Linked DNA regions of Desulfurobacterium sp. TC5-1. The protein of the gene in region 2 interacts with the protein of the main gene of each other region in a pairwise test. Links are inferred from orthologs where the notes say so. Each region holds a gene or a part of one and is shown on either strand. Other genes may lie near its edges.

Region 1 (6,669 bases), 180 kb from region 2 along the record:
CGGAATATAAGTCTATAATTTTTTGAAAAGCAAAAGTTACTCTGTTTTCTTTTATGGCTTTTATTACAAGTGCTACGTTTTCTTTTCTTCTTTGACATCTCTTTCTAACAGTTTCGTCTATGAAAAAGAATCCTTCTTTTTTGGTTTTTTTGAATTCTCTCAGCGAATTTTCAAGAATCCATAGCAAGCTGGAGATATCGTTGCATACGCTTACCTTTGTTCCAACAGAAATTAGAACTATGTCAAGGGTATGTTTGTCGCCTTCCAGGGGTATTTTTATCGGCTTTTCTTTTACACTGTTAAGAAAGTCTTCAACTTTCTTTTTTATGTCTTCCTGATTTCCTTTCATCAAAACTAAAAATTGGTCACCTTGAAGCCTAAATATGTTGGGATATCCATTGCAGAATTCTTCTAAAAAGGTTTCTTTTAGGAATGTGGCGAAGTAAATAATGACACTGTCCCCCACTTCATATCCAAAGTATGTGTTTATGTTTGCAAATCCTCTTATGTCAAACACTACGGCAAATGTTAAATCTTTATTGCTGCATTTGGGGAATATTTTCTGGATGTTATATCTTGAAGGAAGTCCGGTCATAGGATCGGCTGCCGTTAGTGTCTGGTCAGGTGTAAATCTGCAGGAAGAACGCAAGAAGTATATAGCAATTATAAAGAGAAGTTTTGTTAGTTTTTTAATTCCGTCTATTAATTCGGGATGATTTGCGGATAGATTATAGAGGAGAGAGAGAATCCTTTCTGTAAAAGAGAAGTAAACTTCAATAAAGTCCAGGCTTTTTATGTTCCATTTTCTGTGGGTTTGTGTGATGGAATAGACTGAGATATGCAGGGATTTTGAATCAAATATGGAATTGAAAAAATCATTGATTGTTTCTGAGAAAACTTTACTGTCCACGCCTCTATTTTTAAAAAGATGTTTGTATTCCGGGAATTTATCAACGACTTCTTTTTTTAGTTCTTCGCACAGTTTATTCGCTTCTTTTATATTAATAAATTTTTTTAGTTCCTGTATTTGTTTGAAGTCATCTTCCGTGAAATTATATATTTGGAAAAGTTCTTCAAGAAGTTTCATAAGCTTCCCCCAATTTTGAGGCAGTATTGTTTGGAAAAATAGTTGGATCAATCTAACATTTTTTTTGTCTGGAGTCAATAAAGATTCTTTTTTATGTTTGGGGTAAATTTAATCAATCGGTTAATTTTTTAAAAAGATAACTAAATATTTTTTTATTTTAAAATTGCTTCAGGTTTTCCGAACAGGTAACCCTGTCCCATAATAGGATAGCTGGAGATTTGTAATAAACGTTCTTTTATTTCTTTTCGTTCAACGTATTCAGCAATTACGGAAATTTTCAGCTGTTCTGCAAGGGAAACAATGAATTTTATGAATTCTAAGTCTATAATTTCCTTATCTATATTTTTAACGAATCGTCCGTCAATTTTTATTCCATCTATTGGTAAGCTTTCGATGAGATGGAAATTGGAATAGTCAACGCCAAAGTCATCTATAAATATTTTGAAACCTAAATTTTTCAAATAGTTAAGCTTTTCGGTCAGATCAGATATAAGTGCCACATTCTGTCTTTCCATAAGTTCTATTATTATTTCCTGTGGGGAAATGTTATGTCTTTTTACTGCTTGCTCTAAAAATTCTATATCACCCTCTAAAAGTGCATTGGAGACGTTTATAGAGAAAGGAATTTTTATATTTTCTCTCCTTTTGTATTTTAGTGCTTTTTCTATAACGATTTTGTCAAGATCTTCATTAAGCGAATATATGCTTATGTCGTCAATAAACGACTCTGCGTTAATAGTTATATTGTTTTCATGCTGAATTCTGGTTAAAACTTCGTAAGCGAACGTTTGCTCTGTTTTTAAATTTACGATTTTTTGTAAAGTAAAAGAAACTCTGTTTTCTTTTATGGCGTTTATCACAAGTTCTACGTTTTTTCTTCTTCTTTTGCATTTAAACTTGTGATTTTTGTCTATTGTAAGACAGCCTTCCTTTTTTGTTTTTTTAATTGTTCTCATAGCATTTTCCATTGTCCAGAGGAGGGAAGAGATATCTTCATTTTCCACCTTCATTACTGTTGCGAGAACAGGGATATCTATTGGAAGAATATTGCCGTTGAAGGCAACCTTTATCGGTTTGCTTTTAAAATTGTTTAAGAAATTTTGTATCTTATCTTCGATATTTTCGGTGGTTCTAAAAAAGACGATGAACTGGTCTCCCTGAAGTCTGAATATATTCGGATAGCAGGAGCAGAATTCCTGAATGAAAAACTCTTTTATGAATGTTGCCAGGTACACTATTACACTATCTCCAACTTCGTATCCGAAATAGGTGTTAATGTTGGAAAGATTTCTTATGTCAAAGAGTATTGCGTATAGATTTTCTCTTCTTGAACATTTTGTGTATATTTTCTGAATTGTGTATCGGGACAGAAATCCGGTCATTGGATCTATATTTATGGATTTGCTGAATATGTCTCTGTTAATGCAGAAATTTTTCAAAAAATAAACGGCAATGATGAATAGAAGACGTGTTAGTGCTTTTATGCTTTTCTGGAGTTTGGGATTTTCCTTCGTTTTTCTGTAAAGATTGGAAAGTAAGTTTTCAATAAAGTAGAAATAGGCTTCTATAAATTCAAGTCTTTCAATTCCCCATTTCTTGTTAACAGAAGTGATGGATTCCATTATTTCAGATATCTGCTCTTTGTTGAAAAAAGCGTGCACAAACTTTTTTACAGTTTCTATGAAAGTTTCTCTGTTTATCTTATTGCTTTTTGCTGCCTGTGAAAAGGAATAAAAGTGTTCAGTAACATACTTTTCCAGATTTTCCCCGAGAATTTCTACGAATTCATTTGAGAATAGGGGTTTTAATTTATTAACCTCCTTGAACTCTTTATCTGTAAAGGTGTAGTTTTCCAAAAGTTCTTTAAGGGTATCCATAATATCTCCGGTCAGGATAAAAATTCTAAAATTAAGTATTATTAATATACCAGATATTTTCTTAAATATCTACCTGTATAGGTTTCTGTCTGTGCTACTTCTTCAGGTGTTCCGGTCGCAACGATTTTTCCTCCCCGGTCACCACCTTCAGGTCCTAAATCTATTATGTAATCGGCGCACTTTATAAAGTCCATGTTGTGTTCTATAACAATTACGGTGTTTCCCCTGTCCACTAACTTTTGAAGAACCTCTATAAGCTTTTTAACGTCGTGGATGTGAAGTCCTGTCGTTGGTTCGTCAAGAATGTAGAGAGTTTTTCCTGTGGGCCTTTTTGACAGTTCTTTTGCGAGTTTTACCCTCTGGGCTTCTCCCCCTGATAGTGTTGTTGCCGGCTGTCCCAATTTTATGTAAGAAAGACCGACGTCATAGAGTGTTTTTAGTTTTCTTACTATTCTTTCGTGGTGTTTGAAAAATTCAAGGGCTTCTTCAACGCTCATTTCAAGCACATCGTATATGTTTTTTCCCTTGTATGTTATCTCAAGGGTTTCTCTGTTGTACCTTTTTCCTCCGCAGACGTCACAGGTGACGTAAACATCAGGTAAGAAGTGCATTTCCACCTTTATCAGTCCGTCACCTTTACAGGCTTCACACCTTCCGCCGGGAACGTTGAATGAGAATCTTCCCTTTTTGTATCCTCTTGCCCTTGCTTCCGGTGTGGCCGCAAAGAGTTCTCTTATAAAGTCGAAAACGCCGATGTATGTAGCAGGGTTTGATCTTGGTGTTCTTCCTATGGGAGATTGATCAACGTTTATGACTTTATCTATGTCTTCAAGACCTTCTATCTTTTCATATTTTCCAGGTATGGTCTTACTTTTGTATATCTCTCGTGAAAGGGCGTTGTAAAGGATGTCGTTTATTAGGGTTGATTTTCCTGAACCTGATACACCGGTAACGCAAATAAACAGTCCAAGGGGAAATTCAACGGTTATATTTTTCAGATTGTGTTCTGCTGCACCTATGATTCTTAAAAACTTTCCGTTGGGTTTGCGTCTTTTTTCAGGTATGGGTATTGCAAGTTTTCCGGATAAGTACTTACCTGTTATGGATTTTTCACTCTTTTCTATCTCTTCTGGTGTTCCCGCTGCTACGACTTCACCTCCGTGGATGCCGGCACCCGGCCCCATGTCTATTACGTAGTCAGCACTTTTAATGGTATCCGTGTCGTGTTCTACGACGATTACCGTATTTCCTATGTCTCTCAGTTCTTTTAACGTTTTTATTAACCTGTCGTTGTCCCTTTGGTGGAGCCCTATGCTTGGTTCATCAAGGACGTAGAGAACGCCGGTCAATTTTGAGCCTATCTGAGTTGCAAGCCTTATCCTCTGGGATTCACCGCCCGAAAGTGTTCCTGTTCTTCTGTCAAGTGTTAGGTAGTCTAATCCAACGTCTAACAGGAATTTTAGGCGGTTTTTAATCTCTTTCAGAACTCTTTCTGCGATTATTTTTCTTTTTCCTTCAAATGTTACGTTATTGAAGAATTCATAAGCCTTTTTTATGCTCATCTCTTCAACGTCAGCTATTGAAAGGCCGTCTATCTTTACTGAAAGAGCTTCTTTGTTGAGCCTTTTCCCTTTGCACTCTTTACACGGAACTTCTCTCATGTACTCTTCTATATAGTCTCTGACAGATTCTGATTCTGTTTCTATGTAGCGTCTTTCAAGGTGTTTTATTATGCCTTCAAAGTAGTAGGGTTTATAGTTGCCTCTGCTCCATGAAACGGTGTTATAGACTCTCAAAATTCCCCTGTCAGCATAAAGTATAAAGTCAAGGTCTTCTCCTGTCAGTTCTCCTGCCGGTGTGTCGCGGGATATTCCTAAATAGTCGCACGCGGAAGAGACCATATCTTTTATGTATTCAAACTTTGCTCTTTCAGTTATGTTAAACGCGTTTACTATGGGTTTGTCCCAATTTATTAAAAGGTCAGGGTCTATTTTCGGAGAGAAGCCTATACCACCACACGCCGGACAAGCACCGAGAGGACTATTGAAAGAGAAAAGTCTCGGTGAAATCTCTTTAAAACTGAAACCACATATTGGACATGCCCCTTTTGTGCTAAGGATTTCCTCTTTTTTAGAGTCGTAATCTACAATCAAGACAAGTCCATCCGACAGCTTTACGGCTATTTCTACCGAGTCAGCGATTCTTGTTTTATCTTCCGGTTTTACTTTTATCCTGTCAACGATAACTTCAATTGTATGTTTGACCTTCTTTTCAAGTTTTAGATTGAGGGCTTCATCTATGGTGTACGTTTTTCCGTCTATTCTAATCCTTCTAAATCCCTGCTTTTCCAGTCTTTCAAGCAGGTTTTTGTGTTCGCCTTTCTGTTCTCTTACGATAGGTGAAAGAATGAGAATCCGCTTTCCTGTGAATTTCAAAATTCTATCTACAACCTCTTCAACGGTTTGGGGTCTTATTTCAATGTTGCAGTTTGGACAGAACGGCGTTCCAGCTCTTGCAAATAACAACCTCAGATAGTCGTGTATCTCTGTTGTTGTTCCAACGGTGGAGCGGGGATTTTTAGAGACAGTTTTTTGCTCAATAGAAATTGCAGGTGATAGTCCTTCTATCAGGTCAACGTCTGGTTTTTCCATCAGCTGGAGGAACTGCCTTGCGTAAGAAGAGAGTGACTCTACGTACCTTCTTTGTCCTTCGGCGTAGAGCGTGTCAAAGGCAAGGGACGATTTTCCCGAACCAGAAAGTCCTGTTATTACAACTAATCGGTTTTTTGGAATTTCTACGTCTATGTTTTTAAGATTATGCTGTCTTGCGCCTTTAACTATAATCTTATCTTTCATGGTAGTAATAATTTATTTCAAATGTGAGATATGTCCATTGGAAGTTGCGTGAGAAGGGCGGGCAGAGCCCGCCGGGTGATTATTTGAGGTCTTTTTTCTGTGTTTTGAGGAACGGCATCATTTCTCTCAGTTTTTTCCCAACCTTTTCGATTGGATGTTCTGCTTCTATCTTTCTGTGAGCGTTGAGAACAGGATAGTTTGCCTGAGCTTCAAGAACAAATTCCCTTGCAAACTCGCCTTTCTGTATTTCGTCTAATATCTTCTTCATTGCTTTTTTGGTGTCTTCTGTTATAACCCTTGGTCCTCTCGTGTAATCGCCGTATTCAGCTGTGTCGGAGATTGAGTATCTCATTCCGGCAAGGCCGTGCTGATAAATGAGGTCAACGATTAATTTAAGTTCGTGGAGGCATTCAAAATAGGCAACTTCAGGTTGATAGCCGGCTTCAACAAGAGTTTCAAATCCAGCCTTGATAAGAGCCGCTGTTCCACCGCAAAGGACAGCTTGCTCACCAAACAGGTCAGTTTCTGTTTCTTCTTTAAATGTTGTTTCTATTACACCTGCCCTTGTTGCACCAATTCCTTTAGCGTAGGCGAGGGCGACATCCATAGCCTTACCTGTAGCATCCTGATGGATAGCAACGAGGGCTGGAACGCCAGCACCTTCCTGGTAGGTCCATCTTACAAGGTGTCCAGGCCCTTTTGGCGCTACCATGAATACGTCAACGTCTTCTGGTGGGACAATTTGGTTGAAATGTATGTTGAATCCATGGGCAAATGCAAGTGCCATTCCAGCTTTCAGGTTTGGCTTAACTGCCTCTTCGTAAACCTTTTTCTGGACAGGGTCAGGAAG
Region 2 (8,208 bases):
ATCTCTACCTTCGAAGATAAAATCTGACTATAGGTCTTTAAAGAATTTTTGCCTATCCTGTGAGCAAAATAGATAAATCCTTGTGAAGCCACTTTCCCATTGTTCCAGCACAGAGGCAGAATTCCCACATGGTATATTTTTCCATCCCATTTATGAAAAAATGTTACAGGATGAGCAATCTTCCCTACTTTAAAATTTTTATCAATAAAAGACATTATCTTGGACACTTCTCCATCAGAAAAAATGCGATTTTTTAAATATATAGGAACACCCTTCAAATTATAAACTCCATAGGAGTCAAACTGTGACGTAACCATTTCATCATCATCCATCATTTCTTTTATCCAGTCAACATTCTTTTCTCTAACACTCTGAACCATCTCGTCCCACATGCCGAAGCTGTTAAGCATATTGCCTATTTTTTCCTCACATAAATGCAAAAGTGAAGGAAAAGCTCTTTTTATTCTACAGGACTCTTTTTTTCTAATTTCCGTTTCCATTTTTTTAATCACAAAAAAATCCGATACTCCAGATAAAAGTATCGAAAAAGCTATGAGAACAAGAATCATAAGGAGGGTCTTACCTATAAAAGAACGCTTAATGTTTTTATAATACAACCTACCCTCTAAATAGGTTCAAAAAATTTTACAAAATTATCAAATCAAAAGTAAGCCAACAGTTAGTTTAATGTCGATAAAATTCCAAAATCTTCAACACTAAGAGTGTTGCCTTTCACATACATGTCAATCTCTGTCTTAATCGGAAGAGAAGGTAACGGATAATAATTTCTGACAACTTCTTCGTAGGAAGGCAAAAATTTTCCACAGCCGTAAACAGAGCAAAGCCTTTTTGCAATTTCAGCCCAGGGCGGTGATGAAAGTCTTCCCCCGTCTGCACCTTTCCACAGTGTCTTATAGCTGTCCCTGCCGAACCATACACTCATAACGAAAGAGGTTGTAAACCCTGTAAAATAGGCATCCCGCCAGCCATTTGTTGTTCCAGTTTTTCCAGCAACATCAAACTCATTTGCAAGGTAGGATATGCGTCTTGCTGTTCCTTTTCTGACAACATCCTGAAGAATAGTTCTTAAAATGGCAATGTCCTTTCTGTCAGCAACTTTCTTAAATGAAGGACCACCTCTATAGATAAGCTGATTGTGTTTATCAAGAATTTCTTTTATAACAAACGGTCTGTAAAGAACACCGCCGTTTTCAATCGCCGAGAAAGCTCTCAAAATTCTATAAAGGTTTGCAGGGAAACTTCCCAAAACGTAAGAAAGGTTGAAATCACCCTTTGTAAATTCAAACTTTCTAAAATTCTGTCTCACTTTAGAAGGAATTTTCATCGCAAGATGAATGGTTGCAAGGTTAACAGAATAGGTGAGACCATTTTTAACCTCCATGTAATCGGTATAGTGGTGGGAGTAGTTTTCCGGACGCCAATACTTATCTTCTTCATGTTCACTATTTTCTTTCCCGGCATACTCCATAGGTAATTCAACAGGTGTATTCTCAACATAGTCGTATGGTGAAATCCCTTTTTCAAAAGCTGAAAGGTAGGTTATCGGCTTTGCCGTTGAACCGATAGGCCTTAAAATCTGGAAAGCTCTGTTTAGTTTCGTTTCCTTATAATCAGTTCCACCAACAACAAAGAGGACCTCACCAAGTCTTGTCATTGCCATTCCAGCGCACTGTAAATCGCTAAGATTGTGCTCCTTTGAATACTTTTCCGCATAAGAAGAAAGAACCTTCTGGGCAAAGTTTTGAATATCTTCATCTATAGTAGTTCTTATCGTCAAACCGCCCGTATAAAGCTCCTCGGCAGGAAGAATTTTTTTCGCCATGAACCTGACAAAATCAAGCTCATACCCGGCAGTTCTTGGTCTTTCAGGTTTGGGTAAAACTCCAAGAGGCTGGTTTATAGCATTGAGGTAGATAGTCTTAGTTATGTAACCGTTTTTGTACATCTGTTTTAAAACCCAGTTTCTACGCCTTAAAGCTCTTTCCGGATGTTTGAAAGGATTGTAGTATTCAGGTCCCCTTATAAGCCCCGCTATCAGCGCACATTCCGTTAGAGAGAGATCTTTTAAATCTTTTCCAAAAAGAACCCTTGCGGCAGCCTTTACACCGTAGGCTCCACTTCCAAGGTAAACGTAGTTAAGGTATAGCTCTAAGATTTCATTCTTTGAAAGATTATTCTCAAGCTCTTTTGCAATTCCTATCTCTCTCAGTTTTCTTGAGAATGTCCTTTGAGGTGAAAGAAATATAAGCTTCGCAAGTTGCTGTGTAATGGTGCTTCCACCCTGAACAATCCTGCCGGAAGTTATGTCTCTAACCGCTGCTCTAAGCAAACCTACAGGATCTATACCCTTATGTTCATAAAACCTTGCGTCCTCGGCTGATATAACCGCCCAGATAAGGTTTTGAGGAATTTCATCAAAAGAGGCATAGAGTCTAAAATGCTTTTTGTAAAAGTAACCTATAACGTTACCGTGTCTGTCAAGCACGGTAGTTGCAAAATCTGGAAGAAGCTTCTCCTTGTAGGCAGGAGAAGCCCAGCTGTTTGAAAATATCAACAAAAGAGAAAAGAGGAAAGCAACAAACCTCAACACGCCTCCTAAATTAAAACTTGATGAGAGAGAATACAGGATAGCCTCTATCCTGTATCCTTTTCCTTCCGCCAAGGAACGTAAGCTCAAGTAAAAAGTCAATACTTACAATATTTCCACCAAGTTTTTCAATCAGGTCTATGGCAGCACCCATAGTACCACCTGTCGCAAGAACATCGTCTATAAGGATTACCTTCATCCCTTTCTGAATGGCGTCTTCGTGAACCTCTATCTTGTCTTCACCGTACTCAAGTGTATAGGTTGCACTTATCGTCTTGTACGGAAGCTTTCCAGGTTTTCTAATTATTGCAAGTCCTGCACCTATTTTGTAAGCAAGCGCAGAAGCTAAGATAAAACCTCTTGACTCTATACCTGCAACAATATCAACACCGGCACCTACATATCTATTGCCTATGAAATCTATTACCTTTTGAAGTGCCCAGGGCTTGTGAAGAAGTGGTGTGATGTCCTTAAATATAATGCCCGGCTTTGGAAAGTCAGGTATGTCTCTTATGAGGGAACGAAGCTCCTCTATTTCTTTCTGAACGTTAAGATCTGTTTGAACCTCTGCCATCTCTGCCTCCATCTGTTTTGTAATGAGGGATAATTATACTAACTCCGCAAGTTAAGCAGGAACTATCAGCTTTCTCAACTCTTTTATCCTGTCCCTTATCTTTGCAGCCTTTTCAAACTCCCAGTTCCTGGCCGCTTCTTTCATCTCCTTTTCAAGCCTCGCTATCTCTTCAAAAAGCTCCTCTTCCGTCTTTGGAAGTTCTTCCTCTTTAACCTTTATCGTAAAGAACGGTGCAATGCCTGCATCCTCAAGAATGCTTGAATCTATCTCTCTTCTGACAGTCGTAGGCTCTATACCGTGCTTTTTGTTGTAAGCCTTCTGTATCTCACGACGCCTGTTTGTCTCATCTATCGCCTTTTTCATTGAGTCGGTTATCCTGTCTGCGTAAAGGATAACCTTGCCGTTAACGTTCCTCGCTGCCCTACCCATCGTCTGGATGAGAGAAGTTGTCGAACGTAAAAATCCCTCTTTATCGGCATCAAGAATTGCAACAAGAGAAACTTCTGGAAGGTCAAGTCCTTCCCTCAACAGGTTAACACCAACCAAAACATCAAACTCACCAAGCCTTAAAGCCCTTATAATTTCAACCCTTTCAACCGAATCTATCTCTGAATGGAGATATTTCGCCCTTACGCCTCTATCAAGCAAGTAATCGGTAAGCTCTTCGGCCGTTCTCTTTGTTAACGTTGTAACGAGCACCCTCTCGTTTCTCTTAACCCTCTCTCTAATTTCAGAAAGGAGATCTTCCATCTGCCCTTCTGTCTTTCTCACCTCAACTTCTGGATCAAGGAGTCCTGTCGGTCTTACAATCTGTTCAACAATCTGCTCTGAAACCTCCATTTCAAAAGGCCTGGGTGTTGCAGAAACAAAAATCACCTGATTGAGCCTTTCCAAAAACTCCTCAAAATTCAAAGGCCTGTTGTCGTAGGCGGAAGGAAGACGGAAACCGTGCTCAACAAGGTTAAACTTCCTCGCCCTATCACCTCGCCACATCGCCTTTATCTGGGGGATTGTAACGTGGGACTCATCTATCACCACTAAAAAATCGTCGGGAAAGTAATCGAGAAGCGTAAATGGGGGTTCACCTGGTTTTCTGCCGTCAAGGTGCCGTGAGTAGTTCTCAATACCCTTACAGTGACCTATCTCAAGAAGCAGTTCTATGTCATAACGGGTCCTCTGTTCTATCCTTTTAGCCTCAACAATTTTATCCTGTTCAAGGAAAAACCTTATCCTCTCTTCAAGCTCTACTTCAATAGATCTTACAGCCCTGATCAGTTGCTCATGAGGTGTAACGTAGTGAGAAGCCGGATAGACGGTGTAAGTGTCAAAACTCCTTATAACTCTCCTGTCAAAGTAGTCCTGCTCCGTTATTGAATCCACTTCATCGCCAAAAAGCTCAACCCTTATAAATCTGTCCTCAACATCGGCAGGGAAAATGTCTATAACATCGCCCCTTACCTTGAAAATGCCGGGACGCATGTCAAATTCACTTCTCTCGTAACCTAAATTAACCAACTTTCTGATGACATCATCCCTATTAATCTCTTCACCAACACCAAACCTTAAAGCCAATTGAGAATAGAAAGAGGGGGAACCGAGACCGTAGATGCAGGAAACAGACGAGACAACAATAACATCACGCCTTGTAAGGAGAGAAACGGTTGCAGAGTGCCTCATCCTGTCAATAACAGGATTTATGGAACAATCCTTCTCTATATATAGATCTCTGTTCGGCAGGTAGGCTTCAGGCTGATAGTAGTCGTAATAGCTTATGAAGTACTCAACGGCATTGTCGGGAAAAAAGTTTTTAAGCTCATGGTAAAGCTGAGCAGCTAACGTTTTGTTGTGAGAAATTACAAGTGTTGGCTTTTGAACCTTCTCTATAACGTTTGCAATGGTAAAGGTCTTTCCGCTACCCGTTATCCCAAGCAGCGTCTGATACTTTAATCCCCTATTTAAACCTTCAGTTAACTTTTCTATAGCTTTTGGCTGGTCTCCTGCCGGTTTAAACTGTGATTTAACCTTAAACTTTTCCATGGTAGAGTATAATTTATACCGATGAACACAGACATGGAGACAAAGAGATGAAAAAAATCCTCATAGCCTCTCTACTTTTAGCAGTAACCGCCAATGCAGCAGATATAAATTTCGGTCTGAAACTATACAAAGACGGTATGTACGACTTAGCAGACCAGACATTTTCCCAGGTACTGACATCACCGCCTAAAACCATAAAACCATATCTCATTCCGATGGCAGAAACATTTTTAAAAACAAAAGATATAAACTCCCTGAAAAAACTTCTCAAAATATGGAAAGAGAGATACCCCACATACAAAAAGGGATACTACTTAGGTCTATCAACATTTGTAAACATCAGTGAAGGAAAAAAATTGAAGGATGTTTTCAATGAAACTTCATTCCTGTCACTTCCCGTAAAAGAGAAAATAGACTTTCTGAAAGTTCTCTCAAAAGCTCCCCTTTCAACGGATGAAAAGTTCTATATCCTCACATTGGGAAGAAAAAGGATAGACGTTAAAGGTGCATTATCAGACAGTGGATTTCTTGAAACATTTGCAGAAGAAGCAATAAGAAACAAAAAACAGGAAATAACCGACTACATATTTGCAAACTACGGCGACTGGTTAAAAGGAAAAACGTTTGAACTTCCGTACATAAGGTATCTTGAAAGACAGAAAAGATACGACGACGCACTTATAAGGCTCAAAAAACTCTATAAAAAAGAGAAAAATTCAGAAATCCTATTTGAAATGGCAAAGGTTTATTACCTCAAAGGCAACTATAAAACAGCCCTTAAACTTGCCAGAAACCTGAAAACAAAAGAAGCTAAGTTTTTAAGAGCGTGGGCATACTTTAAGTCAGGGAAGAAGAGAGAAGCATTTAAAGAATTGGATATGAACATTCAAAAACCCTCAATGCCTGAAAGTCTCAAAGCAGCAGTAAACTTCATAGAGGGAAAAATAAATCCTGAAGAAATTAAAAAATTCTATCCGGAATACTACTATCGGGCACTCCTTTTCACATTCGCACCATCGGCAGACGAAAATGTAAAAGGGATAAACAACCACGACGCAGGCATGTTTTTCTTTGAGAGAGGGGATTTCGACAAAGCGTTCAGCCACCTTAAGCAGGCACTAACCTCAAGGAAAAGCATCTATTTAACACCAAGAACGCTCTATCTGTTAGGTAAAATAGCCGTAATAAACAAAGACATGGGAAACATGCTCTACTCAGAAATAGCAAACAATTTTCAGAACACATCCTACTACCGTGCATCCATAATTCCTTACGCAAAATCCTTGATACTAAAGGGAAACTTTGATGCAGCTGCAAAGCTTCTTGAATACGGAATAGAGCAATTCAAGATAGAAAGCACAGAAGCAAGGAAACTTTTAGGCAAAGCCTATTATTACGAAGGTAACTACAAAAAAGCCACCATAACGTTAAAGCCTATAATAAGCAAAGATGACGAAGCTTTTCACTTTTTTATCCTTTCAGAATTTTACGGCGGGAAAAAACGAACTGCATTTGAATACTTAAAGGCGAAATTAAACAACAGCAGGCTCTTTCCAGAAATAAACTATGGAAGACTCTGCTACTTAGCTGCAGGCTTAAAGAAAACATCCTACCTGAAAAAAGTGCCACCACCGGAAGAACCACTAACAGCAGCTATGTTAGCCGTTTTAACAGGCAACAAAAACCTTATGAAAAAACTGATATACAAAACAACAGGAATGGCAAGAGAGGCGATCCTTTACAAACTTGCAACGATGGAAAAAAGCCCAAGCAGACGGTTTTACTACCTTTCACTTCTTAAAGCCGTCGCTGAAAATCCTGAAACGGCCAACTTTGCAGAGAAGATGGAAGAGTACGACGCTTACCGATCCGGACAGTTTGACAGTCTTCTCCTAAATAATCCTGAATTCATAGCCTACAACCCTGAAAACGACATATCGGACATAAACTCAATCGTTGAAAAGGCAAATGACTACTATGAAGCAAAAGGTATCCTGAAAGCTTACGGACTTTACAAACTGGCGGCTGAAAGAACGACAGACCCTGAAATAAGAACATCCGTAGCAACTAAAATGGTCGAAATAGACATGAAGCTTAAAAACTACAAAAGAGCGGTAAGGGACATAAACCTCATTCCGGACAAGGGGCAGAAAGAGAAAGACATAAAGAACTACCTCCTGACTGAAGTTTACTACAAAGAAGGAAGACTCCTTGATGCACTCAACGCTGGAAAGGCTGTTGCAAACATTGAAAACATTCCAGAAGAAGACAGGGTGAAATTCGCTGCCACCCTTGCATCTTTATACAAACTTGCAGGAAACGAAGAAAAGGCAATGGAACTTCTAAACTACATAGTAAAATCGGGACACCTCTCAGAAATTGATTATGATGACCTTGTCAACCTTGCACTGTTCCTCGACAAAAAAGGGAAGAAAAAAGAGGCTATTGAACTGTTGAAAGAGGCAAACAAAAAGGCAAAGAAAAAGGAACAGAAGGCAGAATCCCTTTTCTGGCTTGCATCTGTGGAGGAGGAAACGGGAAACCGTGAAAAGGCGCTGATGGACTACCTTAAAATATATTACGAAGTCGGCGTAGAACCCTGGACTTCAACAGCCCTTTACAGGGCAGCTTCCATACTTGAAGACAGGGGAAGCTACCAGCAGGCTTTGAAGTTGTTAAAGAAAGTGGTTAAAATTAAAGGGCAATCACCGGAAGGGATAAAAGCCCTTGAAAAGATTAAGGAAATTGAGAAAAAGATGAAAGGAGGCGTTAATGCAGAAGGGCGGTAAGTTCGTGCAACTCCTTGTAAACGAGATAACGAAAAACCTTGTTGGAAAGGACTACATAATCGTTGACGACAAGAACTATTTTAAAAATAAAGTCCTTGAAATCATCATCAATGAATACAAGGTTGAGAAAGAGTTAGAAGAAGAGGCGGAAAGAATCCTGCAGGAAAATTCGGACGAGATCATGTACAGAGGTATCCCGT

The links.
Region 1: the proteins of uvrB (region 2) and uvrA interact in binary tests that used the Escherichia coli proteins (3 or more experiments, as listed by UniProt). The link is inferred for Desulfurobacterium sp. TC5-1 from one-to-one orthologs.

Annotation. Positions count from the first base shown.
Region 1 is NZ_ATXC01000001.1:297,779-304,447, forward strand. The notes cover bases 2,806-6,175. They hold uvrA (excinuclease ABC subunit UvrA), read right to left. Parts: upstream 5,820-6,175; coding sequence 3,006-5,819; downstream 2,806-3,005. Other genes in these bases: H153_RS0101555 (GGDEF domain-containing protein), read right to left, coding at 2,806-2,964; ilvC (ketol-acid reductoisomerase), read right to left, coding at 5,899-6,175. In the rest of the region: H153_RS0101550 (EAL domain-containing protein), read right to left, coding at 1-1,087; more of H153_RS0101555, read right to left, coding at 1,240-2,805; more of ilvC, read right to left, coding at 6,176-6,669. UniProt on the Escherichia coli protein: The UvrABC repair system catalyzes the recognition and processing of DNA lesions. UvrA is an ATPase and a DNA-binding protein. A damage recognition complex composed of 2 UvrA and 2 UvrB subunits scans DNA for abnormalities.
Region 2 is NZ_ATXC01000001.1:115,822-124,029, reverse strand. Bases 2,727-5,707 are described here. They hold uvrB (excinuclease ABC subunit UvrB), read right to left. Parts: upstream 5,220-5,707; coding sequence 3,234-5,219; downstream 2,727-3,233. Other genes in these bases: H153_RS0100615 (CDC27 family protein), read left to right, coding at 5,267-5,707; H153_RS0100625 (adenine phosphoribosyltransferase), read right to left, coding at 2,727-3,143. Also shown: H153_RS09780 (diguanylate cyclase), read right to left, coding at 1-617; H153_RS08850 (PBP1A family penicillin-binding protein), read right to left, coding at 680-2,608; more of H153_RS0100625, read right to left, coding at 2,622-2,726; more of H153_RS0100615, read left to right, coding at 5,708-8,008; H153_RS0100610 (DUF507 family protein), read left to right, coding at 7,992-8,208. UniProt on the Escherichia coli protein: The UvrABC repair system catalyzes the recognition and processing of DNA lesions. A damage recognition complex composed of 2 UvrA and 2 UvrB subunits scans DNA for abnormalities.